DNA from 3 places in the Arthrobacter sp. USHLN218 genome. Region 3 is predicted to be linked to each of the others. Evidence: predicted binding sites of a transcription regulator. Region 3 holds the regulator's gene; each other region holds the start of a gene.
What was found. The regulator Rex, encoded in region 3, represses fermentation and respiration genes when NADH is low (regulators of the CRP and FNR family bind a similar motif). The targets are predictions, from matches to a motif close to CTTGTGAANNNNTTCACAAG.
Positions count from the first base shown of each region.

Region 1: a site for Rex is predicted at 5,804-5,823, ahead of WFH44_RS16430 (glyceraldehyde-3-phosphate dehydrogenase). Genes of this name have one in related genera too.
Region 2: a site for Rex is predicted at 8,076-8,095, ahead of WFH44_RS13265 (MarP family serine protease). Genes of this name have one in related genera too.

Region 1 is NZ_JBBCYT010000007.1:155,467-165,659, reverse strand. Features, by position in the region: gene WFH44_RS16460 (DUF3224 domain-containing protein) at 1-422, opposite strand, end outside; gene mptB (polyprenol phosphomannose-dependent alpha 1,6 mannosyltransferase MptB) at 494-2,023, opposite strand; gene orn (oligoribonuclease) at 2,265-2,879, shown strand; tRNA gene WFH44_RS16445 (tRNA-His) at 3,046-3,121, shown strand; gene def (peptide deformylase) at 3,217-3,789, shown strand; gene WFH44_RS16435 (hypothetical protein) at 3,818-4,024, opposite strand; gene WFH44_RS16430 (glyceraldehyde-3-phosphate dehydrogenase) at 4,136-5,611, opposite strand; RNA gene rnpB (RNase P RNA component class A) at 5,837-6,222, opposite strand; gene WFH44_RS16420 (YaaA family protein) at 6,315-7,079, shown strand; gene WFH44_RS16415 (accessory Sec system protein Asp2) at 7,084-8,853, shown strand; gene WFH44_RS16410 (zinc ribbon domain-containing protein) at 8,854-9,591, opposite strand; gene WFH44_RS16405 (Nif3-like dinuclear metal center hexameric protein) at 9,664-10,193, opposite strand, start outside.
Region 2 is NZ_JBBCYT010000005.1:180,441-190,633, forward strand. Features, by position in the region: gene WFH44_RS13215 (phosphoribosylaminoimidazolesuccinocarboxamide synthase) at 1-334, shown strand, start outside; gene WFH44_RS13220 (hypothetical protein) at 312-887, opposite strand; gene WFH44_RS13225 (FAD-dependent monooxygenase) at 971-2,128, opposite strand; tRNA gene WFH44_RS13230 (tRNA-Pro) at 2,323-2,396, opposite strand; gene WFH44_RS13235 (metallophosphoesterase) at 2,525-3,469, opposite strand; gene WFH44_RS13240 (transglycosylase domain-containing protein) at 3,472-5,592, opposite strand; gene WFH44_RS13245 (DUF4177 domain-containing protein) at 5,629-5,784, shown strand; gene WFH44_RS13250 (RidA family protein) at 5,786-6,280, shown strand; gene WFH44_RS13255 (NUDIX hydrolase) at 6,264-7,196, shown strand; gene WFH44_RS13260 (Crp/Fnr family transcriptional regulator) at 7,313-7,990, opposite strand; gene WFH44_RS13265 (MarP family serine protease) at 8,244-9,431, shown strand; gene aroQ (type II 3-dehydroquinate dehydratase) at 9,472-9,927, opposite strand; gene acs (acetate--CoA ligase) at 10,043-10,193, opposite strand, start outside.
Region 3 is NZ_JBBCYT010000002.1:159,581-169,773, forward strand. Features, by position in the region: gene WFH44_RS04360 (3-deoxy-7-phosphoheptulonate synthase) at 1-808, shown strand, start outside; gene WFH44_RS04365 (helix-turn-helix domain-containing protein) at 985-1,197, shown strand; gene WFH44_RS04370 (30S ribosomal protein bS22) at 1,374-1,472, shown strand; gene WFH44_RS04375 (HAD family hydrolase) at 1,590-2,408, opposite strand; gene WFH44_RS04380 (glutaredoxin family protein) at 2,538-2,795, shown strand; gene WFH44_RS04385 (redox-sensing transcriptional repressor Rex) at 2,872-3,585, shown strand; gene WFH44_RS04390 (hypothetical protein) at 3,596-4,477, opposite strand; gene WFH44_RS04395 (YceI family protein) at 4,656-5,201, opposite strand; gene WFH44_RS04400 (histidine phosphatase family protein) at 5,338-6,000, shown strand; gene WFH44_RS04405 (TlpA family protein disulfide reductase) at 6,108-6,668, shown strand; gene WFH44_RS04410 (cytochrome c biogenesis CcdA family protein) at 6,671-7,453, shown strand; gene resB (cytochrome c biogenesis protein ResB) at 7,453-9,093, shown strand; gene ccsB (c-type cytochrome biogenesis protein CcsB) at 9,108-10,130, shown strand.

The DNA.
Region 1 (10,193 bases), on a different contig from region 3:
TCGGTCGGCGTCTCAGTCCGGAAGTAGATGCGCAGCTGGAGGCTGTGCTGCCCGGCCGCGTCCTGCGAGTAGGTCGCCTTACCCACAATTCCCTTGAGCTCCCCGGTGCCGGACCCGGGGATGATGTGGCCGTCGCTGACTGCCACTTCCCCCTCCGCGAGGCCCCAGTGCTGGATGATCATGGAGCCGGACCTGCCGTCGACGGTACCCGTGAACACCTCCGAGCCCACGTAGCCGGCCCCCCGGCCATTGCCTGCCATCAGCAGTTCCGCGCGGCTGGTTCCTGTGATCAAACCGTCAAAAAGCTTGGTCACCCGGACCCTGCTCAGTTCCGAATTCGAGCCCTCCACCTCGTAGGGCTCGGGGTCCCACTCGGTGACGTCGAAATCGGCGGCGATTACTTCTTCGGGTTCGGTCGTCATTGCTTCAGTATCTCCACTCTCTGCTGCCGTTGCCGGCGGGGCGGCCGCCTGGCGGCCAGCCCTATCGCGGCTCAGAACAGCCTGTCGTCGGCCGCGTCCCTGTATTCCTTCCGGAACAGCTTGCGCGTCCTGGGGTCGAAAAAGATCAGGTAGACCGCGAAAGCAACGGCCACGAACGCAGCCAGCAGCCGCGCCGCGTTCAGGTCGATCGCGATGTACGGGAAGATGTCCAGCTGGTCCGCTATGGCATAGACCATCAGGAAAGATGTGACGGAGTACACGGTCCGCACCTGCCAGTCATTGCGGATGCCTGTCGCCGCGAACAGCGGAAGCAGCCAAACCACGTACCAGGCCTGGATGATGGGCGCCAGCAACACCACCGCCGCCATGGCCACCGCCAGGCGGCGCACAATCAGTTCGTGCCGGCCGCGGAACATCATCCACAGTACGACGGCGATGGACAGTGCCGTGCCCATCTTGTGTACCAGCCAGGTCACCGTCTCCCCGTCCAGGGAGAAGGCATCGAACATGCCGCCCAGGGCCGCGCCGAGGAGGCCGATCGGGGCGTACCAGATCCAGATGCTTCCGGGGGTGCTCAAGGCGGAGACCCAGCCGAACCCGAACCCGTTGATGACGCCGAGGACGCCAAGGAGTCCCAGCGACAGGGCCGCGGTCACGGCCCAGTAGAAGAACTTGCGCGGCCAGCTGGCGCCCTTGCCGGCCCAGAGGAGCCCGAGGAACGGCAGGAAGATCAGCGTGATCGGCTTGATGCCGACGGACAGCGTGACGAGCAGGATGCCCCGCAGCGGCTTCCCCACCGCGGCCAGGTACAGGCCGCCGAGGGCCAGCCCCAGCATCAGGGCGTCATTGTGCACGCTGGCAATGAAGGTGGTCAGGAAGAGCGGATTGGCACAGGCCAGCCAGAGCGCGCGGTTCGGGTTGATGCCATGCAGTTCCGCCAGCTTCGGCCCGTAGTAGACGCACATGGCGGCCCCGGCCAGGGCAATGATGCGGAACAGGATGATGGAGAACTCGGGATGGCCGCCGGTCAGCCAGACAACGAACTCCTCCATCCACAGGAAGACCGGCCCGTAGGGCGTGGGGCTCTGCGCCCAAAGGTCGTCGGCCCCGGTCTGCAGGTAATTGGAGAGCTGGTCGTACCCGTCCACGTAAGGGTTCAGGTTGTTGACCATCACCTTGCCCTGGGCGATGTAGGCATACACGTCCCGGCTGAACAGCGGGATGCTGAACGCCAGCGGGATCCCCCAGGCGATGATCGCGGTGTAGGTCGCCCTGCGGGACTCCTTGCCCCACACCGTGAAGCGCTGGCCGAGGCGCAGCCAGGAACGGACCAGAAGCATGCCGCCGAGTGCCAGCAGGACCACGGAGAGGACGACGCCGGCCGGCTCCACGCGTAGCCAGATCAGCAGCGGCCAGCGGCGCAGTTCCGAAATCGAGGCCAGCCAGCCGACCCCGAGGGAGCCGAAGAACATCAGGAAGGAGCCTATGGTGCCTTCGATGATGCTTCGCGCCGACTGCCCGCCCCCTTCGCGCTCCTTGGCGGAGCCGGTCGCTTCAGCAGCGGGCATCCTCGCTGTCATGGTCTCGCCATATCCAATCCATCCGGGCGGTCAGGTCAGTCGCGGCACACTGCTGGGCCGGTTGCCACGCCGCGCGGCGGCATTCCCCGGGAACGGCGGGCAAGGAGGCGGCCGCGGGCTGGTGCCGCGGGGGTGCCTAACAGCGAATTCTAGCATTCGGACCCGTCACCACACCGGCAAGGCCCGCCGCGAGGGCCGCCCGAACCGTCTGGCCAGGGGGCCGACGCGGTACATTGGAGCGGTGCCTATCTCTAATGAACATATTGTCTGGATAGATTGCGAAATGACCGGGCTCGACCTCGACAAGGACGCCCTGATCGAAGTAGCCGTCCTCGTCACCGACTCGGAACTCAACGTCCTCGGCGAAGGCGTCGACGTCATCGTCAAGCCGACCGAGGAGGCGTTGGCGCAGATGGGCGATTTCGTCCGCCAGATGCACACCACGTCGAAACTGCTGGACGAGCTCCCGTCGGGCGTTTCAATGAGCGAGGCGGAAGACCGCGTGATGGAGTACATCACCAAATGGGTCCCCGAACCGCGCAAGGCCCAGCTCGCCGGCAACTCCGTAGGCACCGACCGCAACTTCCTCGCCCGTGACATGCCGCGCGTCATCGAGCACCTGCACTACCGCATCATCGATGTCTCCACGATCAAGGAGCTCTCCCGCCGCTGGTTCACGCGGGCCTACTTCCAGGCTCCTGCCAAGAGCGGCGGACACCGGGCGTTGGGCGACATCAAGGATTCGATCAACGAACTGCGCTACTACCGGCAGGCCGTCTTCGTCCCCTCCCCCGGCCCCGACTCGGCGGCAGCCAAGCAGATCGCCTCGTCCGTCTCCGCCTCCGCCGTGGAATAGCGCCGATGTTAGGTGGGACACATTTAGCCGGATTCGGGCCGAAACCGCCCGAATTGGCCGAAACCACCCCGCCGGGCATGTAGACTAATCTGCGTTGCCTTTTGTGGTTGAAGACCGGCAGGAACCGCTAGAGTGGAGTCTGCCGGGAGGAACAAAGAGGCATATGGTGGGTATAGCTCAGCTGGCAGAGCGCCTGGTTGTGGTCCAGGAGGTCGCGGGTTCAATCCCCGTTACTCACCCCATTTAGGGTTGGCGTCCACGCCGACTCAGCAAGAGCCGCATGGAACATCTCCAGGCGGCTCTTCGCTTTTTCCGGCCGTGCCACATGAGGAGAAGCATGACGATCCGTCCCGTCACCATCACCGGGGAGCCGGTCCTGCACCGCCGCGCAGCCCTCGTGGAGGACTTCAACGACGAACTGCGCGAACTCGTCCGGGACATGTACGAGACGATGGACGAGGCCCACGGTGTTGGGCTCGCCGCACCGCAGATCGGCGTCGGCCTCCGCCTCTACACCTACCAGTACGCGAACGACGACGGCGTTCCGGAACGCGGCGTCGTCGTCAACCCTTCGGTCACGCTCGGCAAGGTGTCCGGCGCCGAGCCGGATCCGGACGACGAAGTCGAAGGCTGCCTGTCGGTGCCCGGGCTGTCCTATCCGCTCAAGCGTGCGGAGTGGGTACGCGTCCGCGGCTTCGACGAGCACGGGAACCCGCTGGACTTCGAGGCCACCGGATGGTTCGCACGGGTCATGCAGCACGAATACGACCATCTGGACGGCAAGCTCTATATCGACCGCCTCGACGGCCGCTGGGGCAAACGGGCACGCAAACACATCAAGAATGCCGGCTGGGGCATCCCCGGGCAGACGTGGATGCCCGGCGTGGATCCGGATCCGTTCGGCCACTGAGATTCGTGCCGGCCGGGTCCGGCCGCCGTCAGTAGTCCGTGAAGCCGGAGCGGTGCTCCTTCTCGCACCGCAGGTAATCCTCGGTGGCGATGTCCTTGAGCCTGGTGAGCTCGTCCACGCGCTTCTGCTGGACTTCGCCCCGGGCAAACGCAGCCTTGGCGTCCTCCAGCAGGCGGACGGCTTCCTTGTGGTTGGCCTGGGCCTTTTCCCAACGCGTCAGCTCTGTCTCACTCATGGGGACATTCTAGGAACACGTCTGCGGCAAAAGCCATAGCCGCAGACGAAAGTGCCGGCCGCGCCGCAGTGGGCGCGGCCGGCACTGTCAGCCGGACCAGTTGCGGTCAGGTCAGCCGATCGCCTCGGCGAGCGGCTCGTTGGCGACGACGGGGAACTGCTGCGGGTGGACGCCCGCAATTTCCTCGAGGACGCGGATGACCTGGCAGCTGTAGCCGAACTCGTTGTCGTACCAGACGTAGAGCACGGCGTTCTTGCCGTTGGCGATGGTCGCCAGCCCGTCCACAATGCCGGCGCGGCGCGACCCGACGAAGTCCGTGGAGACGACCTCCGGCGAAGCGATGTAGTCGATCTGCTTGTGCAGGTCGGAGTCCAGCGACACCGCGCGCAGGTAGCTGTTGAGCTCGTCCTTGGTTGCTTCCTGCTCCAGGTTGAGGTTCAGGATGGCCATGGACACGTCCGGGGTGGGAACGCGGATGGCGTTGCCGGTCAGCTTGCCCTCCAGCTCGGGCAGCGCCTTAGCCACGGCCTTGGCGGCACCGGTCTCGGTCAGCACCATGTTCAGCGCTGCCGAACGGCCGCGGCGGGAACCCTTGTGGAAGTTGTCGATCAGGTTCTGGTCATTGGTGTACGAGTGCACGGTCTCGACGTGGCCGTGGATGATGCCGTACTTGTCGTTGAGCGCCTTGAGCACCGGGGTGATCGCGTTGGTCGTGCAGGATGCGGCCGAGACGATCTTGTCCTCGGCGGTGATGTCCTTGTGGTTCACGCCGTGGACGATGTTCTTCAGGTTGCCCTTGCCCGGGGCCGTGAGCACAACGCGTGACACGCCGGGGCACTGCAGGTGCTGGGACAGCCCGGCCTCATCGCGCCACTTGCCCGTGTTGTCGACGACGATGGCGTCCTCGATGCCGTACTGGGTGTAGTCCACCGTCGACGGATCGTTGGAGTAGATGAACTGGATCAGGGTGCCGTTGGCGAGGATGGTGTTGGCTTCCTCGTCCACCGAGATGGTGCCCTCGAACGGTCCGTGGACCGAGTCGCGGCGCAGCAGGCTGGCGCGCTTGACCAGGTCGTTCTCGCTGCCCTTGCGGACCACCACGGCGCGCAGCCGCAGGCCGTGACCGCCGCCGGAGTGCCCGACCAGGATCCGGGCGAGCAGGCGGCCGATGCGGCCGAAGCCGTACAGCACGACGTCGGTGCTGGTGCGGGTGTCTTCGCCGCGCTTGCCCACGATCCCGGAGAGTTCCCCGCGCAGGAACTCCTTGAGGTCGCGGCCTGCGCCTTCGTCCTTGAACTTGCCCAGCAGGCGAGCCAGGTCAACCGAGCCTGCGCCAAGCTCGAGTTCGGTCAGAGCCTGCAGCACGGGGAAGGTTTCTTCCAGCGGCAGCTCCACCTCGTCGATCTGCCGGGCGAAGCGGTGGGCCTTCAGGATGCCCACGACGGACTGGTTGATCAGGCTGCGGCCATGGATCGACGTGACCACATTGTTTTCGCGGTACAAACGGCCAATCAGCGGAATCATCGTTTCAGCGAGCGCTTCGCGGTTGATCCACGTATCCAGGGCCGCTTCAGACTTCTGGTTCACAGAGTTACCTTCCTACATCAGCCGGGGTCTTCCTCGATCCCGGTTGTACCCGCCGCGAATTCCGCGGCGAAACCCCGCAGCGAAGTCGAATCCACTTCGCGCAGAACACACAGTCGCCTCGGCTGGCTCAGTGCTGTTTGGGTGTTGCCCAATTCCATTTTAGGGAATCCGGTCACACCCACGAATCGGTTACGTGTGAAGTCACTCACAGCGGCCGCACAAAGTGGGACAGGTTGGCCTGTGAGCCGGGTTCTGTCACCTGCACCGGTTCCCCCGTGCAGGGTAGCGATCATCCATCTAGGAGCACCGTTGCCGGTGCCCTCAAGCGGCCTACCCGGGCACTCGGGCGGGCGGCCCTCGAACGTGCCCTGTCTGGCCTTGCTCCGGGTGGGGTTTACCTAGCTGCCCCGGTCACCCGGGACACTGGTGGTCTCTTACACCGCCGTTTCACCCTTACCAGGCGCCGCGGAAGCGGCCCTGGCGGTCTGTTTTCTGTGGCACTTGCCTGCGGGTTTCCCCGAGTGGGCGTTACCCACCACCCTGCCCTGCGGAGCCCGGACTTTCCTCGGCAGCTGCCCGTGGGCAGCCAACGCGATCGCCCGGCCAACCTGTCCTTCTCCCACAATACAGCCGGCCGCGTCCCGGCCCGTCATCAGTGCAGGGCCGGACCCGTGGTCGCATTGCAGGTCTGTAAGCTCTTATGGTGCTGATTCTGCTCCCGCCCTCCGAAGGAAAGACGGCCGCTGCGACGGGCCATCCGTTCGAACTCGCCGAGTTGAGCTTTGCCGAACTGAACGGTCCGCGCCAGGAAGTGCTTGCCGCCCTGGCCAGCGCGAGTTCCCATCCGGAAGCCCTGGCGCTCCTGGGCGTGGGCGCCTCGCTGGCCGAAGAAGTGGAGCGCAACAGGCGCCTGGAGGCCGAACCGTCGGCGCCGGCGCACACGGTCTACTCGGGGGTCCTGTACGACGCCCTCGGCTACGCCAGCATGACCGCCGCGCAGAAACGCAAGGCGGACGCCGCCGTCGTCGTTATCTCCGCGCTCTGGGGTGCGATTGGCTTCGCCGACCGCATTCCGGCCTACCGGCTGTCGATGTCCGTGGGGCTCCCGGAGACCGGCAAGCTCGCCAGCTACTGGAAGAAGCACCTGCCTGCCGCCCTGGACGACCGCGCCGACGGGCAGCTGGTCGTCGACTGCCGCTCGAGCAGCTATGCCGCCGCGTGGGCGCCTCCGGCGGAGAGCACGGTGGCGGTCAACGTCTTCCAGGAGCGCGCCGGCAAGCGCACCGTCGTCTCCCACTTCGCCAAGCACACCCGCGGAGAACTCGCCCGGCACCTTTTGACCCGGCGCGGCAAGGCTCCGGCGACCCCCGCGGCGCTGCTCAAGGCCGCGACGGAGAAATGGAGGGCCGAGCTCACCCCCGGCACGGGACGGAAGCCGCACGCCCTGAGCATCATCTTGGAGGGCTGAACGGATGGCCAGGGAACAAACCGAGCACACGCTGGTCCACGAGGGCGTCACGGTCCACTGCAAGAGCCGCCCCGCCAAACTCGACCGGCGGCATCTGGTGGTCATGTTTGCCGGGATCCGGCCGATCGACAGCTACGAGTTCGATGGCCGCGGTTCGCGGGACAGCCAGGCGAACTGGCTGTGGCTGAAGGATGATTTCGGCGGCCAGTACTCCTACTACCTCTGCAACGGCCTGGACTTCTCCGTCGAGCGGGCGGTGATTGCCGCCATCGACCAGGAACTGGATCGGCTGGGGCTCGGCCACGAAGACTGCACGCTGGTGGGCTTTTCGAAGGGCGGGTTCGCCGCGCTCTACTACGGCATCAAATACGACTTCCCGAACATCGTGGCCAGCGCTCCCCAGATCTACATCGGCAGCCACACCGCCAAGCACCGGCCGGTCATCCACCGCCACCTGACCCGCACCGGCAGCGGTGAAGAGCTGCAACTGCTCGACAGCCTGCTGCCCGACGCGGTGGCCAAGGACGCCCGACGCGACCGGAATATCTATGTGTTCAGCTCGGTGCAGGACCAGTTCCACGCGGAGCAGGTGGAGCCGGCGCTGCCCTTGCTGCGGCGATACTCCAACTTCAATTACATCGAGACGGATTCCGACCTCGTCAACGAGCATTCGGACATCACCCGCTACAACATGCCGCTGCTGCTGTCCGTGCTGTACGCGCTGGGCGAGAATGTCGTTCCCCGGTACGGCGAAGTCAGCAACGGCTTCCGGCAGGATCCGGAGGCAGCAGCGGCCGGCCTGCGAAAGCAGCGGAGCTCCTCGGCGGCCGTCGTGGAACTCCGGGCCGGCAAGCTGGCCGGCCCGAAGTTCTTCCCGCAGGGAGTGGCATTCCTGCGCGGCCACGCCGCGGACCGGCCTGGAGCCCTCGGGACGTCCCTGGTCCTCGAAGGCGACGCGGGGCGGTACGAATTCCCGCTGGTCCAGGTCCAGGACCGCGGTATCTACCAGACGCACTACGAAGACTTTTTCTGCGACTACCGCTTCGGCAAGTTCCGGGCGCCCGACGACGGACTGGATCTCGCCGGCTTGCCCCGCGGTGATTACAAGGCCTCGCTGGCCCTCTCGGCGGAATCAGCCGAGCGGACCGCCGCCTGTGTCTCCACCGCACGGACGACCGCGGAAAGCAATGACGGCGGGGACCTCGTCACCTTCGCAGCCGACAGCAAAGGCAGCGTGCTCCGCAAGCGCCCGATCCTCGGGGATGCGCCGCACCAGGCCGTCTTCGAGATCAAGAGCCAATGGGCGCGCGGGGACCGGGTCCATTTCGACGGCACCTTCGCGGTCCGGGGCACGCCGATGGCCGGCTGGGAATCCGGCCGCTACTATCTCGTGCTGGCCTCAGATGCGCACGTCCGGTCCCTGCCGCTGGCCGGGGCCCGGGTCACCGATCCCGCCGACTATTTCGGCGACGGCGCGAAGAGCCACACGCATGCCCGTTTCGCCACGCAGCGGTTCGCCGGAGTGTCCCTGGCAGGCCTGGAGCCCGGCCTCTACGAGGCCCACGTCTCGCTCAGCGCCGGCGGGGCCATCCACACGGTCGCCACGGGCCGGCGGGTCAGGCTTCAGGAAGCACCGGACGGCAGCCTCGCGGCTTCCCTGCTCGGTCCCCGTCCGGCCGTTTCCAACCGTGTCCGCGCCCGGCGGCTCATCCGCGCGGTGAAGCGCAGGGCGGACCGGATGCGGGGAAAAGCGCCAAGCGGGCGTGACGCCTGACTAGCTCCAGTCGGCCGAACGGACGAGGATGCAGCCCGAATCCGGGCAGAACACGATCTCATCCGCCGCTGCGCCGCGGATCTCGTTCAGGTCGCCCGGGCTCAGCTGCATGCCGGAACCTTCGGACTTGCCGTGGAACAGCCGCGCGGCCCCGATCCCGCGATGGGCGCGGGTCTTGTCGTAGACGGCGAGCAGCGGCGCGTCGAAAGTAGCAGCCAGCTCCGCACGGGCGGCCTCGACATCCTTGCGTTCCGCGGCGATGCCGGCCAGCTCGTCATCGCGGGTCTTTTCCAGCGCCACGAGTTCCTGCGCGAGGGCATCGTTCTCCTGCTGGTGTTCGGCCTGGCGGACCCGTACCGCCTCCAGACGCTCCATGACCTCCAGCTCGACATCCTCGAGGTCCGAACGGCGCTTGTTCAGCGAGACCAGCTCGTTCTGCAGCGCGGACAGGTCCTTCGGCGACCCGGCTCCGCTGTCCAGACGCTGCTGGTCACGGTCGATTCGGGCCTGCACCACTTCGACGTCGGTCTCGGCCCGTTTGAGCTGCATGGCCGTGTCGCTGGCTTCGGTGTTGATGGCCACGAGCCCGGAGTCCGCGGCGGCGAGCTTTTCCTTCAGCGCCGCGATGTCCGCGTTGGCCGAAACCGCGGCGGCGCGCCGGTCCAGCTGGGTCAACTTGCTGTCCAGCGCCTGAAGGTCAAGCAGCCTCAGCTGCTCGGATGCTGGTGCCTTCGCCATGGATTTCCTTCCGAATGCGAACCGTGCCCTCTCGGCCGGCATTGTCCTAGCCTATCGCCTCGCCCCACCGGCTCAGCCGGGCGTGAGGATGAAGTCCCAAGGGTCGGTGTTGATTCCGCTGACGTTGACCTCGACGTCGTACCCCTGGTCGCGCAGCACGTTGTCCAGCGCCTCTGCCGCCGGCGTCAGCCACAGCCATTCGCTGCCGAAGTGCGAGACGTCGATCAGGTACGGCCGCCCCTCCACGGCTCCCTCGCGCGCCTCCGAGGCCGGGTGGTGGCGCAGGTCCGCCGTGACGTATACGTCCGCCTGCGCGGCGCGGACGGCGTCGAAGAGGGAATCCCCGGCGCCTCCGCAGACGGCGACCGTGCGGACCACCCCGTTGCGGTCCCCTGCTACCTTCACTCCCCCGGCAACCGCCGGGAGCATACCGAAAACGACGGCGGCGAAGTCGCCCAGCGTCGTCGCTTCCGACAGCTCCCCGACCCTGCCGATGCCTTCTTCCGGCAGCCCCTTCTCCGCCGGCACCAGCGGCTTGACGCCCTGGAGCCCCATTGCGTCCGCCAGCACGTCCGAAACGCCTCCGACGGCGCTGTCGCCGT
Region 2 (10,193 bases), on a different contig from region 3:
CCGCGCCGAGGAGATCGCCCGGAGCCGCGGCATCATCCTGGCCGACACGAAGGTGGAGTTCGGCACGGACCCGGTGACGGGTGCGATCACCCTGGGCGACGAGGTGCTCACGCCCGACTCTTCGCGCTTCTGGGACGCCGCAACCTATGAGCCTGGCAAGGCCCAGCCCTCCTTCGACAAGCAGTTCGTCCGGGACTGGCTGACCTCCGGCGCCTCGGGCTGGGACAAGGCCTCCGATACGCCGCCGCCGGCGCTGCCGGAGGACATCGTCGCGAAGACGCGGGCGCGCTACGTGGAGGCCTACGAGCGCCTCACGGGCCGGCAGTTCGTCTGATCCCGGCGGTTGCTTCCGCCTCGTCCAGCCGGCGGGAGAATTCGGCGACCGCCCGGATGTAGGCCGAGGTCCGCTGGGCGGCCGGGAGTGCCGACGGGTCTGGCCGCAGCTGGTTAGCCCGGTCGAGCGCGCGGACCATGGCGGCCGTGGCCGGAGCGGCCGGATCCGTCAGGACCTTGGCGCCCGGCGGGGGAGCGGGGCTGAGCTCATAGGCCAGCCACCGCGCCGCCAGCGCCGCGTGGACCTCGGCCGCCGGCTGCCAGGCGGGGTCCGGCGGCAGGGGCCGCCGGTGCCCGATCGTTTTCAGGACATGCGCCGCCGCGGGGATGCCGGCCAGCAGGAGCAACGCCAGCACGGTACCGCCGGCGGCCGGCCCGAGCGAATAGGCCCACAGCAGCGGCACCAGGGCCGCCGCGGCTCCGGCGAAGCAATACCAGAACGCGGTGTCTGTCCCCGCCCCGCGTGACGCGGCGGCGGCCCGGCTGCTGGCCGCGAGGATGCCGACGCCGGCCAGCCCGGCCAGCACCAGTTGGGCGTATTCCAGCAGGCTCATGCCGACCTCCGCGCGCAGGGGCTCCTTCAGCCATTGCAGCCCCGTTGCCGGCGGTTGTCAACGCCCTTTCGGGACGGCGGTTGTCAACGTCCTTCGTAGCCGACGACGCCGTCCAGTTGCTTGAGCCGGAAGTTCTTGGGCAGCATCCGCATGGTGGTGTTGCGGGCCTTGCGGAGCTTCTCCGAATCCAGCTGGGCCAGCCGCGCCATGGAGTGGGACTGCGAGACGATCTTGTTGGCGCGGCGGGTCCGGGCCGATTCGTACGCGATCAGGCCGTCGGCCACCGCCTCGTGCTGGCCGAGGGCGTCCGCCAGCGCCACCGCGTCCTCCAGCGCCTGGCAGCCGCCCTGGCCGAGGAACGGCAGCATCGGATGCGCCGCGTCCCCCACGAGCGTGGCCGAGCGGGCGGACCAGACGGGTTCGGGCTTCCGGTCGAAGAGTTCGTGGGCCATGATGGCGTTCTCGGGCGTCTGCTCGATCACGGACCTGATGCCCCGGTGCCAGTGCGCGAAGGTGCTGGCGGCGGCGACCTTCCAGCCCTGGCTGCGGTACGGGTCCAGGGCCTTCGTCGGCAGCGTGCCGTACCAGTAGACCCGGCCGCCGGAGAGCGGCGTGGCGCCGAAGACGCCGCCGTCGCCCCACATCTCGCCCCACGGAACCAGGCCGTTGTCCAGCCCGGCGGCGTCGCAGACACCGCGCAGCGCCGTGGTGCCGGAGGAGCGGGGGGCGCCGACCCCCAGCAGGGCGCTGCGGACCACGGAGTAGAGGCCGTCCGCGCCGACCACCAGGTCGGCGTTCTTCCGTCCTCCCGTGCTGATTTCGACGGAGCTGCGCGGGAAGCCCAGATGGAACGCCGTTACCCCGAGTCCGAGATGGACCGTGTTGACCTTCAGCCGCTTGGCCAGGATCGAGGTGAGGTCGTTGCGGTGGATCATCTGGATGGGCAGGCCGTACCGGCGGCGGACCTCGAGCTGCTCCAGCAGCATGATCGGCTCGCCCTCCATGTCCAGCACGTCGCCGCGGACGGGCACAGCGGCCGCGAGGACCTCGTCCAGGACGCCGAGGCGCTCGAGCGCGGCCAGGGCGTTGGGCCAAAGCGAGAGGCCGCTTCCCGGGGGTTCCAGCGATCCGGAGCGCTCCAGGACCTCGACCTTCCACCCGGCGTTCTGCAGGGCAAGTGCCGTAGCCAGCCCGCCGATTCCCGCTCCAACGATCAGCGCCTTGCGCTCTCCTTCAGCCATGGAACCAATACTTTGTGGAATCGGCGCAAAGATCAAGCCGCGCTCCGGATGGGCGGGGCGGCGGCGGCCAGGGGAAGGCCGAACGGGATCGTTGCGTGGATGGGCCGGCCGCCGGGCGAGGAACCTGCGGCAACTGAAAAGGACCCCCGGATCCGGCTGGATTAGCCGGCCCGGAGGCCCTCTGGAGAGTTCCGTCGGGGTGACAGGATTTGAACCTGCGACCTCGTCGTCCCGAACGACGCGCGCTACCAAGCTGCGCCACACCCCGAAACTGAAGCCCCGCCGTCGTTGTTCACATCGGCAAAAGCAACTGTTCAAGAATAGCGGAGATGTGCGAAAAGCTGAAATCGGGGGAGCCGTGAACCGTGACACATAGCCCGCGCCCGGCTTCCGGCCTCAAGAGGATCGCGCGGTCAGGTGGAGCAAGACGGCTTCCGGGCGGCAGGCGATCCGGATGGGGGCCATCCGCGAGGTGCCCAGCCCGGCCGAGACGTTCAACGGTACGCTGTGGCCGTCATGCTCCCAGTAGGTCAGCCCGCGGGCCCGCCAGGTCGGCAGGTCGCAGTTGCTGACCAGTGCCCCGTAGCCGGGGATGCAGACCTGGCCGCCGTGGGTGTGCCCGGCAAGGATGATGTCCGGGCGGTCGGCGGTGAAATAGTCCAGGACGCGCTGGTACGGGGCATGGGCCACCGCAATCCGCAGGTGGTCCGACTGGCCGCCGGTGGAGGATCCGTGGGGAAAACCGGTGTACCGGTCGCGGCCCAGATGCGGGTCGTCGACCCCGGTGAAGTCCAGCCGCAGGCCGTGCAGCACCATGGACTGGTGCCGGTTGGAAAGGTCGATCCAGCCCGATTCGCCGAAGACGGCGTGCATGCGCCGCCACGGCAGCTCGCGGTCCGCGTAGTCCGGCGGCTGCTTGGAGGGGCCGGAGAAGTACGTGAACGGGTTCTTCAGGACCGGCGCGTAATAGTCGTTGGAGCCCGGCACGAAGACGCCGGGGAACTCGCGGAGCGGGCCGAGGGCATCCAGCAGCGGGTCGAGGGCCTGGCGGTGGCTGAGGTTGTCGCCCGTGTTGACGACCAGGTCCGGTTCCAGGCTGGCCAGGGCCTGGAGCCAGGCCTGCTTGCGCTTCTGCCCGGGCGTCATGTGGATGTCCGACAGATGGAGCAGTTTCAGCGGGCGGCGGCCGGGCGGCAGGATCTGCAGGGTTTCCTGGCGCACCCCGAAGAGGTTGCGTTCGATCAGGCTTCCGTAGGCCAGCACGGCACTGCCGGCCGCGGCGGCACCAAGTGCCACCCGGCCGGCAGTAACAAGGGTGCGGCGCAGTTTGTCAGCGGCCACGGTCAGTCGTCGTCGTTCCTGCTGCCCGAGGACCCGACCATATCGCTGGGCGGGCTGCCGAAGCCGCCGTGGTTGTACAGCGGGGCGACTGCGCTCATGTAGTCGGTCCACTGCGCGCCGGCGATGGTGGCACCGTCCACGTAGTCACGGGAGAGGCCGTTGATCGGGATGTCGTTCAGCGACTCGTAGTTGGTCCAGTTGCCCACCCACGAGGCGGTGGAGATGCCCTTGGTGTAGCCCACGGTCCAGGTCTGCTCCGACACGTCGGTGGTACCCGTCTTGGCCGCCGCGGGGACGCCGATGGGGTTCATGTAGCCGGGACTGTCATTGACCAGGTTCTCCAGCGGGACCGTCACCGCCTTGGCAACGTCCTCGGAGATGGCGCGTTCGCAGGACTTCTGCGGCACCTCGTACTTCTTGCCCTGCGCGTCCGTGACTTCGTTCAGGGAGATGGGAGTGCAGTACATGCCGCCGCTGGCGATCGTGGCGAAGGCCGCCGACATGGTCAGCGGCGACACTTCCTGGCCGCCGATCACGAAGGACGGGCTGTTGACCTCGAACGGCTTGCCGTCCACGGCCCGGTGCACGCCCATTCGGGTGGCGGCGTCGCGGATGTCGCACAGGTCCAGCATGGCCGCCTGCGCCACGGTGGCGGAGTTGACCGATTTGGTCAGGCCATAGCTGACCGACATCGGCCGGGTGTATCCGGGAAGCGCGTTCTTGAAGTCCCACTTGTCGAACCAGGCGCCGGCCGGCAGGCAGCTGGCGTTCCAGTTGTAGCCCGCCGGGTAGGACGTGCGGGTGGCGTCGACCGTCTCGTTCAGGGTGCGGCCGGATTCCAGCCACGCGATCGTCGTGAAGGGCTTCATGGTCGAACCCGGCTGGAAGCCGTAGGAGGTGCCGCCCATGTCCGCGTCCACGTTGAAGTTGAGCTCGGTGTTCTTGGCGCCCTGCTCCGGGCTGTACTTCGTGTTCTGGGCCATGGCGAGGATCTTGCCGGTGCCCGGTTCCACCGACACCATCGAGGAACCGGCGCCCGACGCGTCGCCCATCGGCACCTCTTCCTCGATCTGCTTCTGGGCTTCCGTCTGCAGGCGGGAGTCGAGGGTGGTCTTGATGGTCAGGCCGCCGCGGGCCAGGAGCTTGGCGCGCTCGGTGGAGTCCTTGCCGAACTGGTCGGACTGCATGATGACGTGCTGGACGTAGCTGCAGAAGTAGTCGGCGAAGCTGGCCGCGACGCAGCCGGAGCTGACCGGCTGCAGGTCGACGCCCAGGTCCGATGCGGCCGCCTTGTCGTACTCCTCCTGGGTGATCTTCTTGGCGCTCAGCATGGCGGCGAGCACCGAATTGCGCCGCTCCTTGGTGGCCTCGGGATTGGATACCGGGTTGAAGTAGTTGGGCGACTGGACCATTCCGGCGAGCATGGCGGACTGCTGGATGTTCAGTTTGGAGGCCGGAATCCCGAAGAACGTCTGGGCCGCGGCCTCGATGCCGTAGGTCTGGCCGCTGAAGAGCACGATGTTCAGGTACCCCTGCAGGATCTCCTCTTTGGAGTATTCCTTCTCGAGCGCGATGGCCAGCTTGGCTTCGCGCAGCTTGTCCCCGATGGACTTGGTGCCGCTGATGGTCAGCTCGTCGGCACTCTTGCCCTCGGATGCTCCGGCGTCGATCAGGACGTTATTGACGTACTGCATGGTCAGCGTGGAGGCACCCTGGAGGCTGCCGCCGGCCATGTTGGTGACCGCGGCGCGCATGATGCCCTGGGGATCGACGCCGCCGTGCTCGAAGAACCGCACGTCTTCGATGGAGACGATGGCGTCCTGCATGTGCTGGGAGACCTTGTCCAAAGTCACCGGCACGCGGTTCTCCGCATAGAACGTGGCGATCAGCTTGTTGTCCGCCGAGTAGATCTTGGAGGGCTGGGAGAGCGGGTTGGTCTGCAGCTCGTCAGGCAGCTGGTCGAAATAGTCGATGGATGAGGTTGCCCCGACGCCTGCCACAGCCGCTGCGGGAACGAGCAGACCGGCCGCCAGCACGCCGCAGAGCGCACTGATGCCAAGGAATGCCACGATTTTGCCCAGCGTTGTAGCAGTGTCAAAAAGGGGGGATTTACGAGCCGCCATGCGCCCTAGTTTACAAGCAGGCGTTACCGTTGACTTATGACGAAATGGGAATACGCCACGGTACCGCTCATTATCCACGCCACCAAGCAGATTCTCGACCAGTGGGGAGATGATGGCTGGGAGCTGGTCCAGGTAGTTCCGGGGCCGGATTCGACCAACCTTGTTGCCTACCTTAAGAGGGAGAAGAACTAGCATGGCGCAGCAGCAGGATGCCCGCGTATCAGCCGTCGAGGAGCGCCTCGCCGAACTCGGCCTGGCCCTCCCGGAAGTAGTGGCCCCCGTGGCCGCCTACGTTCCGGCCGTGGTCTCGGGAGACTACGTCTACACCTCCGGGCAGTTGCCCATGGTCAGCGGCGAACTGCCGGCGAAGGGCAAGGTGGGCAGCGGCGCCGATGCCGTCTCCGCCGATACCGCCAAGGACCTGGCCGCGACCTGCGCCCTGAACGCCCTGGCGGCGGTCAAGGGTGTCATCGGCGACCTGGACCGCATCACGCGGATCGTCAAGGTTGTGGGCTTCGTCGCCTCCGAGCCGGACTTCACCGGCCAGCCCGCCGTCATCAACGGCGCCTCCGAACTTCTGGGCAAGGTCTTCGGCGAGGGGGGCTCCCATGCCCGATCGGCGGTCGGCGTGGCCGTCCTGCCCCTCGACTCTCCGGTTGAGGTGGAACTGATTGCCGAGTTCAGCTAGCCCGCTCCGCCAGACAACGCGGCGGTTCCTGCTGCCGCGGGAGCAGCATGCCGCGGCCCTGAGCTGGCTGGAGCACGGTGAGCGGACGCCGCTCAAGGCCCGCCTCGCCAGCAGCGTCGTCCTGGTGCGGGACGGGTTCGAAGGGGCCGAGACCTACGTGGGCTACCGCTCCGGAAAATCGCCCCTGGGCACGATCGCCTTTCCCGGGGGCAGCCTGGACGATGCGGACTACGGCGCCGTCGGCTGGTTCGGTCCGGCGCCCGGCAAATGGGCCGAGAGCATGGGCATCGAGGACCACCAGGTGGCCCGGGCCCATGTCATCGCGGCCATCCGCGAGCTGTTCGAGGAGACCGGCATCCTGCTGGCGGGCCAGGACGAGGCATCCCTGGTCGAGGGCGGCAACAGCGAGGACTGGATGCGTGCCCGCCAGCTGGTGGCCGAGCAGGAAAGCAGCTTTCCCGAGCTGCTGGACCGCTGGGGACTGGGCCTGCGCACCGACCTGCTGCGCCCGCTGTCCCGGTGGATCAGCCCGGACTTCGCCCACCGGCGCTTCGACACCCGCTACTTCGCCGCGACCCAGCCGGTGAACCAGCAGCCGGTCCTGCTGGACGGCAAGGGCGTGTGGGGCTCGTGGGTCAGCGCAGCGAAGGTGATCGCGGATCGGGACACCAGCAACCTGGGGGATACCGCGGACCAGGAGGACACGCGCGGCCGCACCCTCAGCGAGCTGACGTCGCCCGCCGTCGAAACCATGCTGGAGAAGATCTCCACCGCCCGCGGCTGCGTCGCCTACCTGTCCCATAAGCGGCAGCCGCAGACCTATCACCCGCAGCTGGTGGTCGTGGACGACGTCCCCATGCTTGAGGTTCCGACGGCGCTGGGAACCGAGGGCGGTTCGGTCCAGCGCGGGCGGTAGCTGCGTCGGGCGAGGCGGCAGCAGCCCGGATCGGTGCCGTGAATCCCGGACCAGTGCCTTAAATACCGCGGCGGCCACCTGCGAAAGGTGGCCGCCGCCGTCGTCGTTAAGCCGGTTTAGCGGGAACGCTGGCGCAGCCGCTGGATGTCCAGGATCACGACGGCGCGGGCCTCGAGCCGCACCCAGCCGCGCTGGACGAACTCGGCCAGTGCCTTGTTCACGGTTTCGCGCGAGGCGCCGACGAGCTGGGCCAGTTCTTCCTGGGTCAGTTCGTGGGCGACCAGGATGCCGTCGGTCGCCGGGCGGCCGAAGCGGTCTGCCAGATCGAGCAGGGCCTTGGCAACGCGGCCCGGAACGTCGGAGAAGACCAGGTCGGCCAGCGAGTCGTTGGTGCGGCGGAGCCGGCGGGCGAGGGCCTGCAGCAGCTGGGCGGAAACCTCGGGACGGGTCTCCAGCAGGCCGCGCAGGTTCTCGTTCTTCAGGCCGGCCAGGCGCGTCTCGGAAACGGCCGTGGCGGAGGTGGAACGGGGGCTGGGATCGAACAGGGCCATCTCGCCGAAGAGCTCGCCCGGGCCGAGGATGGCCACGAGGTTCTCGCGGCCGTCCGAGGCGGTGCGGCCGAGCTTGATCTTGCCGGAAACGATGAAGTACAACTGGTCGCCCTGGTCGCCCTCACGGAACACCGAGGCACCGCGCGAGAGGTCAACCTCTGTCAGCTCATCCGTCAGCGCGGCAAAAACGTCGTCGTCGAGGGAAGCGAAAAGAGGTGCGCGGCGAAGTATCTCGATGTCCATTTAGTCTCCTGTTTCAGTCATGTTGCTTGGCAGCTGCAACGTAGCCAGCTGCGGCACTGCCTACCATTCTGCCGCATGAGCAGTCCATGTGACATCTTCCACAGGGCGATTTCGCTCAGAGACAAGGGGATGCCCCTCCGCTCGTGGGCTATGGCCGGGGGTGCCGTACCGCTTAACCAGTCCGGGCCCGGGCATATTCCCAGCCGCGGACATTAGACTTGTTCATAAACTCCCGGCCATCGATGGAGACAGCTTGCTATTCGGCCTGACGGTTCTGGACATCGTCCTGATCCTGATCCTGCTTTCCTACCTCATTGCGGGCCTGCGCAAGGGGTTCCTCGTGACCTTGGGCGGGATCGTCGGCTTTGTCCTGGGTGCGATCGCCGCCTTCGTCGCTATCCCGTACGTAAGCATGTGGGTGCCCGACCCGGGCTGGCGGCTGACGGCCATCATCGCCGTGGCGATCCTGCTGGTCATCCTCGGGCATGCGATCGGATCCGGCGTCGGCCGCGCCATCCGGGGGCAGATCGACGTCCCCGCGGTCAGGCCGGTGGAGCGGCTGCTCGGCGGGGCAGCGAACCTGGCCGTGGCGGCGCTGGTGATGTCCATGCTGGCCTTCAGCATCGGCGCGCTGGGCGTCCCGTTCGTCTCCCAGCAGATCGCTGCCTCCAAGGTCATTCAGACGATCGACTCGTTGACCCCGAACCCGGTCAAGACCTGGCTGGCGCAGGCCCGTTCGATCGCCGTCCAAGACGGCATCCCGATGGTGACGGACCAGGCGGCACCGGCAACCCCGGCGCCTGTGCCCGACGCGAGCGTGGACACCCCCGCGCTCAACCAGGCCGCCGCGTCCGTCCTGAAAATCGCCGGCACCGCATTCCAGTGCGGGCAGAACCAGACCGGCTCCGGGTTCGTCATCGCGCCGGACCGGGTGATGACCAACGCCCACGTCGTCGCTGGCGTGAACGAGCCGATCGTCGAGATTCCGGACGGGCGCGTGCTGCCCGCGCGGGTGGTGCACTTCGACCCGCAGCGTGACATCGCCGTGCTCGCGGTCGAGGACCTGGAGCTGCAGCCCCTGGCAGTCGGCGATGTGCTGCAGAACGGTGCCCTGGCGGCGTTCCACGGGTATCCGGCCGGCGGGCCCTTCCAGAGCCACCCGGCCACGGTCCAGGGGCGGTCGACGGTGCTGGTGCAGAACATCTACGGCTCCGAGCCCTCGAAGCTCGAGGTTTACACCCTGGCCGCCAACGTGGCGCAGGGCAATTCCGGCGGTCCGCTGCTGGACCAGGAGGGCCGGATCTCCGGCATGGTGTTCGCGAAGGCCACCGACGACGTTCCGGTCGGCTATGCCCTGTCGCTGGCGGAGATCCGGCCGGTGATCGACGAATCCATGGTCTACCAGGAAACCGTGGCGGCCGGGCAGTGCGTCCGGAAGTAGCAGTGCGGCCGCGGCTGCCGCGGGGGACCGGGCGGGTTTCCTAGAGCCGGTCCGCCAGCAGCTCGATCGCGAAGCGGTAGCCGCTGATGCCGGCGCCGGCGATCACGGCCTCGGCAATGCCGGAGATGTAGGAATGGTGGCGGAATTCCTCGCGGCGGTGGACGTTGCTGATGTGCACCTCGACGACGGGCAGGTCGACGCCCGAGAGGGCGTCCCGCAACGCGACGGAGGTGTGCGTGTAGCCGCCGGGATTGATGACGATGCCTGCGGCGGTGCCCCGGGCCGCATGCACGGCGTCGATCAGGGCGCCTTCGTGATTGGACTGGAAGCACTCCACGGTCAGGCCCCGGGCTTTTGCCGCGTCCGCGGCGAGCTTTTCGACGTCGGCCAGCGTGTCCGCGCCGTAGATGTGCGGTTCGCGGGTGCCAAGCAGGTTCAGGTTGGGGCCGTTGAGGATCAGGAGTTTGCGGCTGCTGCCGCCGGCGGGATCGGTCATGGTTCCACTATGCCGCACCAGCGCGGGACGACTGCGGTTCGCTACGCCGCCCCGACACGCACGGGGGCCGCCGCAGACGTGCTGCGGCGGCCCCCGTGCGGATGGTGCTGGAGGATCAGCCCTTGAGCGAGGTGGCGATCTGCTGCATGACGGTGTTGTCTGCCAGCGTGCTGGCGTCACCCGCCTCGCGGCCTTCGGCGATGTCCTTGAGCAGGCGGCGCATGATCTTGCCCGACCGGGTCTTGGGCAGTTCCGGCACGACCAGG
Region 3 (10,193 bases):
GACGTACTTCGAGAAGCCGCGCACCACAGTCGGCTGGAAGGGCCTGATCAACGACCCGCACCTCGATGGCTCCCACGATGTGGCGGCCGGACTGCGCACGGCCCGCCGCTTCCTGCTGGATGTGACGGCACTCGGCCTGCCCGTCGCGACCGAGTTCCTCGAACCGGTCAGCGCGCCCTACCTCGCCGACCTGGTCAGCTGGGGCGCCATCGGGGCCCGCACCACCGAGAGCCAGATCCACCGCCAGCTCGCGGCCGGCCTGCCGCTGCCCGTCGGTTTCAAGAACGGGACCGACGGCGGCATCCAGGTAGCGGTCGACGCATGCCTGGCGGCATCGGCGGAACAGGCCTACCTTGGCATGGACGACGACGGGCGCGCGGCCGTGGTGGCGGCCCCCGGTAATCCGGACGCTCATCTGATCCTGCGCGGCGGCAGTGGCGGCCCGAACTACTCGGCGGACAGCGTCCTCGACGCCTCCCGCCAGCTGGCCGCGGCGGGAGTGAACCCGCGGGTCATCGTGGACGCAAGCCATGCCAACAGCGGGAAGAGCCACCACCGGCAGGCCGAAGTCGCGCTGGAGCTCGCGGCCCAGCTGGAGGCCGCCGGGACCGGGGCTTTGGCCGGCGTCATGCTCGAGAGCTTCCTGACCGGCGGCGCGCAGAAGCTGGACGTGGCCGAGGTGGCCAGGGGAGAGGCCGAGCTCGTCTACGGGCGCAGTGTGACGGACGCCTGCATGGGCTGGGAAACGACCGAGCTGGTGCTCGAGCAGCTGGCGGCCGCCAGCCGTGCCGCGGCCGGGCAGTCATAGGTCCGGGCATAAAAAAGCCCTAGTCATCTAACGGTTAAGCCACAGGGGCAACTTTCACTTTGGCCACTCATGCATCTAGAGTATCGAGTGAGACGGCACTTACTCGCTTGGCAAGGCGGCACGCCGTTGGGCCTTAGCCCGGAGTGGGCCCGCCTGGAGTTAAGGATTGATGTGCAATGGCTGAGGAGAAGAACTTCTCGAACGTCCGCTTCCTGACGGTCGCGGAGGTTGCCGAGGTCATGCGCGTCTCGAAGATGACCGTCTACCGCCTGGTCCATGCCGGCGATCTGCCTGCCGTCCGCTTCGGCCGCTCCTACCGCGTTCCGGAATCCGCGGTGGAGCAGTATGTGCAGGGAGCAGTCGTGGACGGCGAGAGCGGCACCGCCTGACCCGATCGGATCGGGCGCGGCGCGGGTCGGGTTGCCGGGCCGCGGTCAAAGCTGTTCCGAATTAGGCGGTACCCTGTTAAGGAACGTTTTACGTCGTCGTAAGATTTGCTGGCCTGCCCGGCCCTTCGGGCAGTCGGGGCCGGCGGATGCCAACCGAAGTGATTTGTGAGGAACTCGTGGGTTCAGTTATCAAGAAGCGCCGCAAGCGTATGGCCAAGAAGAAGCACCGTAAGCTGCTTCGCAAGACCCGCCACCAGCGCCGCAACAAGAAGTAGCCGCACAGCCGGCAGTTCGCAGGTCCGCCCGGGAAACCGGCGGGCCTGCTGTCTTTAAGCCCGGCCTACACCGGGCCTTCGCCCGGCCGCCGGCCCGCAGCCGGGTAGCCCCGGCAATCAGGCGCGGGGACGCCGGACCCTGCTCAGGCCCCGCCAGAGACCGTAGATGGCTCCCGCGCCGGTCGCGGCCTTCAGGCCTAGCGTCGCAGCACGGCGGCCGCTGCGGAAATCGTAGACCGGCCAGTTGTGCTCGCGCGCGTGCCGGCGCAGCCGGGCGTCCGGGTTGATGGCCACGGGATTGCCGACCAGCGACAGCAGCGGCACGTCGTTGTACGAGTCGCTGTACGCCCAGCAACGCTCCAGCTTGAGCCCCTCCAGACGGGCCAGTTCCACCACGGCGTCCGCCTTGGCCTGCCCGTGCAGGATCTCGCCGACCAGCGCTCCGGTGTAGGCGCCGTCGGCGATTTCCGCCACGGTGCCCAGGGCACCTGTCAGGCCGAGACGGTCGGCAATGACCTCGGCGACCGCCAGGGGAGTAGCGGTGACCAGCCAGACGCGGCGTCCCGCCCGCAGATGCTGGTCCGCCAGTGCGCGCGTGCCGGGCCAGATCCTCGAGGCGATGATCTCGTCGTAGACCTCCTCGCCCAGGGCCTTTACGTCGCTCACCAGCAGGCCGGTTCCGATGGCCATCGCAGAATCCCGGACGGCGTGGATGTCCTTGAGGTTCTCGCCCGTGAGCAGGAAGCGGCCCTGCTTGATGGCGAAACCGAGGGCGTCGCGCAGCCGGAAGGAACCGCGCTGGTACATCTTCAAGCCGACATGGAAGAGGCTGGCCCCGCGCATCAGGGTGTTGTCGACGTCGAAGAATGCGGCCGCTGCCTGCCGGTCCGGCGGGCCGGTGGTGCGGGAGGCTGGGTCCTGGTCGGCTGTCGGCATGTCTCGAGTCTAGCGACCGAGGTCCACGGGTGCAGACCGCCCGGGAACTCGCCGTGCCGCCCTGGCCGCCGTCTCCGGCGGCTGAATGCCGCGTGGCGCCCCGAGTACGGCTCGCGCTACCGTGGTGCCATGAGTGAATCACCCGCCCCGTCGCACGACCTGCTGCTGCTGACCAAGCCCGGCTGCCACCTGTGCGAGGCTGCGCGGCGCACCGTGGCCGAGGTCGCCGGCGAACTTGGGGTGGAATGGCGGGAGCAGTCGATCCTGGACGACGCCGAGCTGGAGCGGCGCTTCGCGGAGGAAATTCCCGTCGTGATGATCGACGGCGTGCAGCGGGACTTCTGGCACATCGACCCGGACCGGCTGCGGCGCTTGCTTACCGCGTGACGGTGCGGCCGGATTGGTGGGCGCCGAACCGAGCCCCTACAGTTGGGATACAGACCGATAGCGTAAGGACCGAACCGTGACTACCCACGATCCTTCAGGTCCCGCTGCGGGGCCGGAGATGCGCGGTCGGCCCATTCCTCCCGCTTCGGTGGCCCGGCTGACCATTTACCTGAGGGCCCTCAACTCCCTGCTGGCCGAAGGCGTGGAGCGCGTTTCTTCGGAGGAGCTCGCCGAAGCCGCCGGCGTGAAGTCGGCCATGCTGCGCAAGGACCTGTCCTATTTGGGCTCCTACGGCACGCGCGGCGTCGGATACGAAGTCCAGCTCCTCACCCGGACCATTGCCGCGCGCCTCGGCCTGACCCAGGAGTGGCGGGTCGCCATTGTCGGCGCCGGTAATCTTGGCCGGGCCCTGGCGGGCTACTCCGGCTTCACGACCCGTGGCTTCGAAGTGGCGGCCATTTTCGACGCCGACCCCGCCATCATCGGTTCCGAGGTCGGCGGGCTGAAGGTCAGCGCGGTCAGGGACCTGGAGAAGGTGCTGGCGCGCACCGGAGTGAACATGGTGGTCCTGGCGGTTCCGGCCCGGTCCGCGCAGGAGCTCTGCGACGAACTCGTGGCCGTCGGGGTGCGCAGTATCCTCAGCTTCGCTCCAGTCGTCCTGCAGGTGCCGCCGGGCGTCGAGGTGCGCAAGGTGGACATGGCCACCGAACTGCAGATTCTTGCCTACCACGCACAACGGGCGCAGGAATCGGAACCAGGTTCCGAATCCCGCGCCCGCAGCGCCCGCTAGAGCCGGCCGGTCAGCGGCCGTAGATGCCGTACTTCCGGGCCGAGACGGCCTTGAAGAACTCGTTGGACGGCCGCATGAACAACAGCACGATCGCCGCGATGCCCAGAAGCGCTGTCAGCGTGTTGAGTCCGAACGGCACCAGGCCCACGAGCGACAGCGCCGCGAAAACCGTGCCGGTGATGCGGGCCCAGTTCTTGCCGGCTTTCACACCGAAGGCCACCATCAGGTAGAGGCCGACGGCGATCAGGCCCGCGATGACGAGGACGACGCCCGCCGTGCCGCTCATCATGTCCATGAACTGCTGTTCGCTGATCTCGCCGCCGGTCTGGGCGAGGGCGTCGCGGACGGCCGGGTCGTCCGCCATACCCGCCAGGAGGGTGTCCATCGTGGCGAGCGAGGTGATGATCGAGATGGCGGTCAGCACCGCCGCGGCGATGATCAGCCAGAAGGCGATGACTACTTCTTTGGGCCGGGTTGGCACAGCGCCCGCCTGCGGCTGGGAGGAGGGGTAGCTGTACTGGCCCGGCTGGGCGCTCTGGTAGCTGTAGGGGCCGGGCTGCTGGCCGTACTGCTGGGGAGCCTGTCCGTACTGCGGCGGGTTTTGGCCGTACTGGGGAGCGGACTGGCCGTAGGGGCCGGGCTGCTGTCCGTACTGCGGTGCGTTCTGGCCGTATTGGGGCGGGTTCTGCCCGTATCGAGGGGCGGACTGTCCGTACTGGGGTGCGTTCTGCCCGTACTGGGGCTGGCTCTGTCCGTCTTGAGGGGCGTTCTGACCGTACTGCGGCGGGTTCTGCCCGTACCGGGGCTGCTCCTGGCCAGAACCGTTGGCCGCTTGGCCGCGCTGCTGTTCCGGCTGGCCGGAGGGGTCGGGCTGGTTTTCAGGAGTGGACATGGTCGGATCCTTTTCTTGGCTGCACAGGAAGCGGCGGACGCTTGCAGGCGCCTTCGCAGGGCCTGTTAAGCCAACATTACAGCGGCGCCGAGTGCGCTGTGACTAGCTCGAAAGGATGATATTCGGCGCCGCCGGCGGGCGGGGCGGAAGCGCAGGGCCCTGGCCCGCGGGCGACGGTTCAGGACTGCTTGATGAGCGCTGCGTCCAGGTTGATCTTCACCTTGTCGCTGACCAGCACTCCGCCCGCCTCGAGCGCCGCGTTCCAGGTCAGACCGAACTCCTTGCGGCTGATCTCGGCCTCGCCGGTGAAGCCGGCGCGGGTGGCGCCGAACGGGTCGACGGCGACGCCGGTGAATTCCACCTCGACCTCGACCGGCTTGGTGACGCCGCGGATGGTGAGGTCGCCCGTGAGGGTGTACTCCTCGCCGTCGCCCTCAACCCCCGTCGCGACGAAGGTCATCTCCGGGAACTGCTCGACATCGAAAAAATCCGGGCCCTTCACATGTGCGTCACGGTTGGCCTCGCCCGAGTTGAAACTGGCGGTCTTGACGGTCGCGTGGAGGGTCGAGTCCGCCAGTGTCGCTCCGACGCGCGCTTCGGCGTCTGCGTCCGTGAATCGTCCGCGGACCTTGCTGATGCCGGCGTGGCGGACCGTGAAGCCGATCTCGCTGTGCGCCTGGTCGAGTTTCCAAATGCCTTCGGTGAGGCCCTGGGGCAGTGTCATCGTGAACTCCTGGAATGGTAGATGCCTGGATCAACGGTTCGTGCCTCAAGGGCCCGCGCTCGAGGGCCCTCCCCGGCCATTCTTGCGGCGGCCCGCGCTTTGGGCAATAGCGGCCTCCTTTGAGACACTTAAGACCATGCCGCCAACGACCGTTCATTTGCTCCGCCACGGAGAAGTCCATAATCCGGGCCGTGTGCTCTATGGCAGGCTGCCCGAGTTCCACCTGTCGGAGCTGGGCCAGAAGATGGCGCAGCGGGCGGCGGACTATTTCGCCGACCGGGTCGCCCACGGTGCCAACATTTGCTATCTCGTCTCGTCGCCGCTGACCAGGGCGCAGGAGACGGCCCAGCCGACCGCGGCGGCGCTGAACCTGGAAATCGTCACCGACGACCGGATTATCGAGGCGGAAAACCGCTTCGAGGGCCTGGCGGACATCAGGCGGCAGCTGCGCGATCCGCGGCACTGGGCCTCCCTGCGCAATCCGATGCGGCCGTCCTGGGGCGAGGCATACACGGCCCAGGTCCTGCGGGTGATGGCGGCGGCGGAAGATGCGCGGAAGGCCGCCGAGGAAATCGGCGGCCCGGGGGCGGAGGCCATCATGGTCAGCCACCAGCTGCCCATCTGGGTCACGCGCCTGGCCGCGGAGCGGCGTCGGCTCTGGCACGACCCGCGACGGCGGCAGTGCACGCTGGCCTCCGTGACCAGCCTGAAGTTCGACGGCGAGCACCTCGCCGGGGTGGAGTATTGCGAGCCGAGCGCGGACCTGCTGCCCGGTGCGGCCAATCTCCCGGGAGCGTAATAGAATTACTACGCGTTGTAGAAGTGGGAAGCCCCCAGCCCACGTAGAAAAGTGTGATTGTGACTGCGAATACCCCTGAGCCTTTGAACCGCCGGTCCCTGCTCAAGATGAGCGCCGCGCTGGTCTTCGCGCTGCCGCTGGCCGCCTGCACGGTGGAGGACTCGCTGGCCCAGCAGGCCAACGCCGGCGACAACAAGAACTATATCGCCGGCGACGGATCGGTCACCGAATATGACCCGGGCAGCCGCGGCGAACCCGTCCGGCTGACCGGCACGCTGTTCGACGGCAGCAAGGTCGACTCGTCCGGCTGGACGGGCAAAGTGACCGTGCTCAACTTCTGGTACGCGGCCTGCGCGCCGTGCCGGCTGGAGGCCAAGGACCTGCAGGCCCTGAGCCAGGAATTCAGCAAGGACGCCCGGTTCTACGGCGTGAACGTGCGCGACGAGAAGGCGACGGCCGAGGCATTCGAGCGCAACTTCGGTGTGACCTACCCGAGCTTCAAGGACAAGGACGGCGGCATCCTGCTGTCCATGACCAGCTACGTCCCCCCGCAGGCCGTCCCCACCACACTGGTGCTGGACAAGGAAGGCCGCGTTGCCGCCCGGATTCTCGGGGTGGCCGACAAGGGCACGCTGAAGACCCTGATCCGCGACACCGCGGCCGCCTGACCGTGGGAATCAGCTACATCCCCGGCTCGGTCGGCAACCTCTTCGGCGAAACCGTACTCAGCGGTTCCGTGCTGCTGGCCATTCCGGTAGCCATGTTGGCGGGACTCGTCTCCTTCATGTCACCGTGCGTGCTGCCGCTGGTGCCGGGTTACCTGGGCTACGTCACGGGCCTGACCGGCGTGGACCTGGACAGCCAGCGCCGCGGCCGCATGTTCGCCGGAATCGGCCTGTTCGTCCTTGGTTTCTCCGCCGTCTTCGTGGCGATCGGAGCGGTGTTCGGCCAGCTGGGCGCCTGGCTCAAGGGCACGGAAGCCGCATGGGTAACGCAACTGCTCGGCGTCGTCGTTATTGTCATGGGCATCGTTTTCATGGGCGGACTCAGCTGGTTCCAGCGGGACCGGAAGATCCACTCCCGCCCGCCGGCCGGCCTTTGGGGTGCGCCGGTGCTGGGCATCACCTTCGGCCTGGGCTGGGCGCCGTGCATCGGGCCGACGTTCTCCGCCGTCCAGGCGCTGGCCTTCTCCGGCGGCGCCGACGCCACGAAGGGCGCCTTCCTGGCCTTTGTCTACTGCCTTGGCCTCGGGGTCCCCTTCCTGCTGATTGCCCTCGGCGTGCGCCGCGGCATGGGCGCGATGGCCTTCTTCCGCCGCCACCGGCTGTTCCTCCAGCGGGCCGGTGGCGGCCTGCTGGTAGTTTTGGGCCTGCTGATGGCCAGCGGCCTGTGGGGGAGCTGGGTCACGCAACTGCAGGACTGGTTCGCCAACGAAGTGAGGCTCCCCATCTGATGAGCAAGACAACCGCCAAAAAGTACGACGTCGAGCTGCCCAAGTTGGGCTTCCTCGGCACCGTGCGCTTTATCTGGGCCCAGTTGACGAGCATGCGCACCGCGCTGTTCCTGCTGCTGCTGCTCGCGGTGGCCGCGGTCCCCGGTTCGCTGTTCCCGCAGCGCCCGGCCAACCCCGCCGTGGTGACCCAGTACATCACCGACCATCCGCAGACCGGACCGTGGCTGGACCGTTTCCAGCTGTTCGATGTGTACTCGTCGGTCTGGTTCTCCGCGATCTACCTGCTGCTGTTCGTTTCGCTGATCGGCTGCGTGATCCCGCGGGCCATCAAGCACTGGCAGGCCATGCGCGCGCAGCCGCCTCGGACCCCCCGGAGGCTCTCCCGGCTGCCCGAGTACGCGGCCATGGCGCTGCCGGCGGGCTCGTCGGTAACCCGGCAGACCGCCGTCGAAGATGCCGCCCGGGTGCTGAAGCGCCGGGGCTACCGCGTCCACGTGCGCGACACCGACACGGACCGCCCGTCCGTCGGGGCGGAGCGCGGCATGCTCAAGGAAGTCGGCAACCTGGTTTTCCACGTGTCCCTGATCGGGGTGCTGATTTCCGTGGCGGTGGGCGGCCTGTTCGGCTACCGCGGGCAGAAGATCATCGTGGAGGGCGAGTCCTTCGTCAACACGCTGGTCAGCTACGACAACTTCACGCCGGGCAGCAACTTCCACGAGGACCGGCTCGCGCCGTACTCGCTGCAGCTGGACAAGTTCGAGGTGGAGTTCGACCGCGAGTCCAAGACCCACTATGGCCAGCCGCTGGACTTCACCGCGAACATGACCACGCGCGACGCTCCGGGGGCCGAGGCGAAGAAGCAGGTCCTGAAGGTGAACGAGCCGCTGGCGATCGGCGGGACCAACGTCTACCTCGTCGGCAACGGCTACGCTCCCGTGGTGACGGTGCGCGACGGCGATGGCAACGTGGCGTACCAGGGCCCCGTCGTCGCGGTGCCGAATGACGGCGCCTACACGTCCACCATGGCGATCAAGGTGCCGGACGCCAAGCCGGAGCAGCTCGGGTTTGTCGGCTTCTTCCTGCCGACGGCCGTCGAGGGCGAAGACGGCGTGGCCGTGGGCAGCGATCCGGATCCGTTCAATCCGCGGTTGTACTTGAACTCGTACAAGGGCGACCTGGGCCTGGACAACGGCGATCCGAAAAACGTGTACGTGCTCGACACCAGCGGCCTGACGGTCCTCAACGACCGCAAGCAGGAAGCCGGCGGTATCGAACTCGGCGCCTACGAAAGCGCGAAGCTGCCGGACGGCCTGGGGAGCATCACCTTCGACGGGCTCAAGCGGTACGTCGCCCTGGACGTCGACCATGATCCGGGCCAGGGCGGGGCGCTGGTGTTCTCGACGCTCGCGCTGCTGGGGCTGGGCGCCTCGCTGTTCATCGGACGGCGCCGTGTCTGGGTCCGGACGGGAACTCACGAGGACGGCCGTACCATGGTCGAATGGGGCCTGCTGGCCCGCGGCGAGGATCCGCGGCTGGCTGCCGAATCGGCCGCGCTGCGCAAGCTTTTCGAAAAAGAGTGGCTGGCCGGGGACCGGCCTGCCCACAATGACCGGGACGCCGTCGGCGTCAACGAATCCTAAGGACGTGCCCGAGCATGCCAAGCATTGACGAAACCCTCGGCCAATACAGCGAGCTGTTCATACTGCTGGCGGCCATGGCGTTCACCGTGGCCTTCATCGCCTTCTGCTGGGACCTGGCAACTTCCAGCAAGACCATCCGCGCGGTGGAGAACCGGCTCGCCGAACAGCGCGCCGAACAGAAGGTCCCGGCCACCGTCGGGGGCGGTGCAGGGCCGGCCGCCGATACCCCGGCGGATATCGCCGTTGCGGACGAGTCCATGAACTACGCCGGCGAACGCCGCAACGCCGCCCGCATCGGCGTCGCCCTCAGCGTCCTCGGTGCCATCATCCTGGCCGCCGGGGTGATCAGCCGCGGCATTGCTGCGCACCGCGTGCCGTGGGGCAACATGTACGAGTTCTGCACCACCGGCGCCCTGGTGGTGGCCGTGGTGTACCTGCTGACCCTGGTCAAGAAGGATCTGCGGTTCCTCGGCTCCTTCGTGATCGGCCTGGTCGTCATCATGCTGTGCGCGGCTGCTATCGGATTCCCGACGCCGGTCGCCCACCTCGTCCCGGCGCTGCAGAGCTACTGGCTGGTCATCCATGTATCCGTTGCCGTGATCGCCTCGTCGCTGTTCACGCTCACGTTCGCGATGTCCGTGCTGCAGCTGCTGCAGGCCAACCGCGAGGCCCGCGCCCGCGCCGGACAGCCGGACCGGCTGGCGTTCATGCGCCTGGCCCCGTCCGCGCTGACCCTCGAGAACGTCGCCTACCGGATCAACGCCGTCGCCTTCGTCCTCTGGACCTTCACGCTTATGGCCGGCGCGATCTGGGCCGAGAAGGCCTGGGGCCGCTACTGGGGCTGGGACACCAAGGAAGTCTGGACCTTCGTGATCTGGGTTGTCTACGCCGGCTACCTGCACGCCCGCGCCACCCGCGGCTGGACCGGCACGCGTGCCGCCTGGCTGTCGATCGTCGGCTACCTGTGCGTGATCTTCAACTTCTCCATCGTCAACGTCTTCTTCTCCGGGCTGCACAGCTACTCCGGCCTCCAGTAGGCCGCACGGACTGCTCTGACCGGGAAGAAACCGGGAAAGATGCAGAGAGACGCAGAGAGCCCC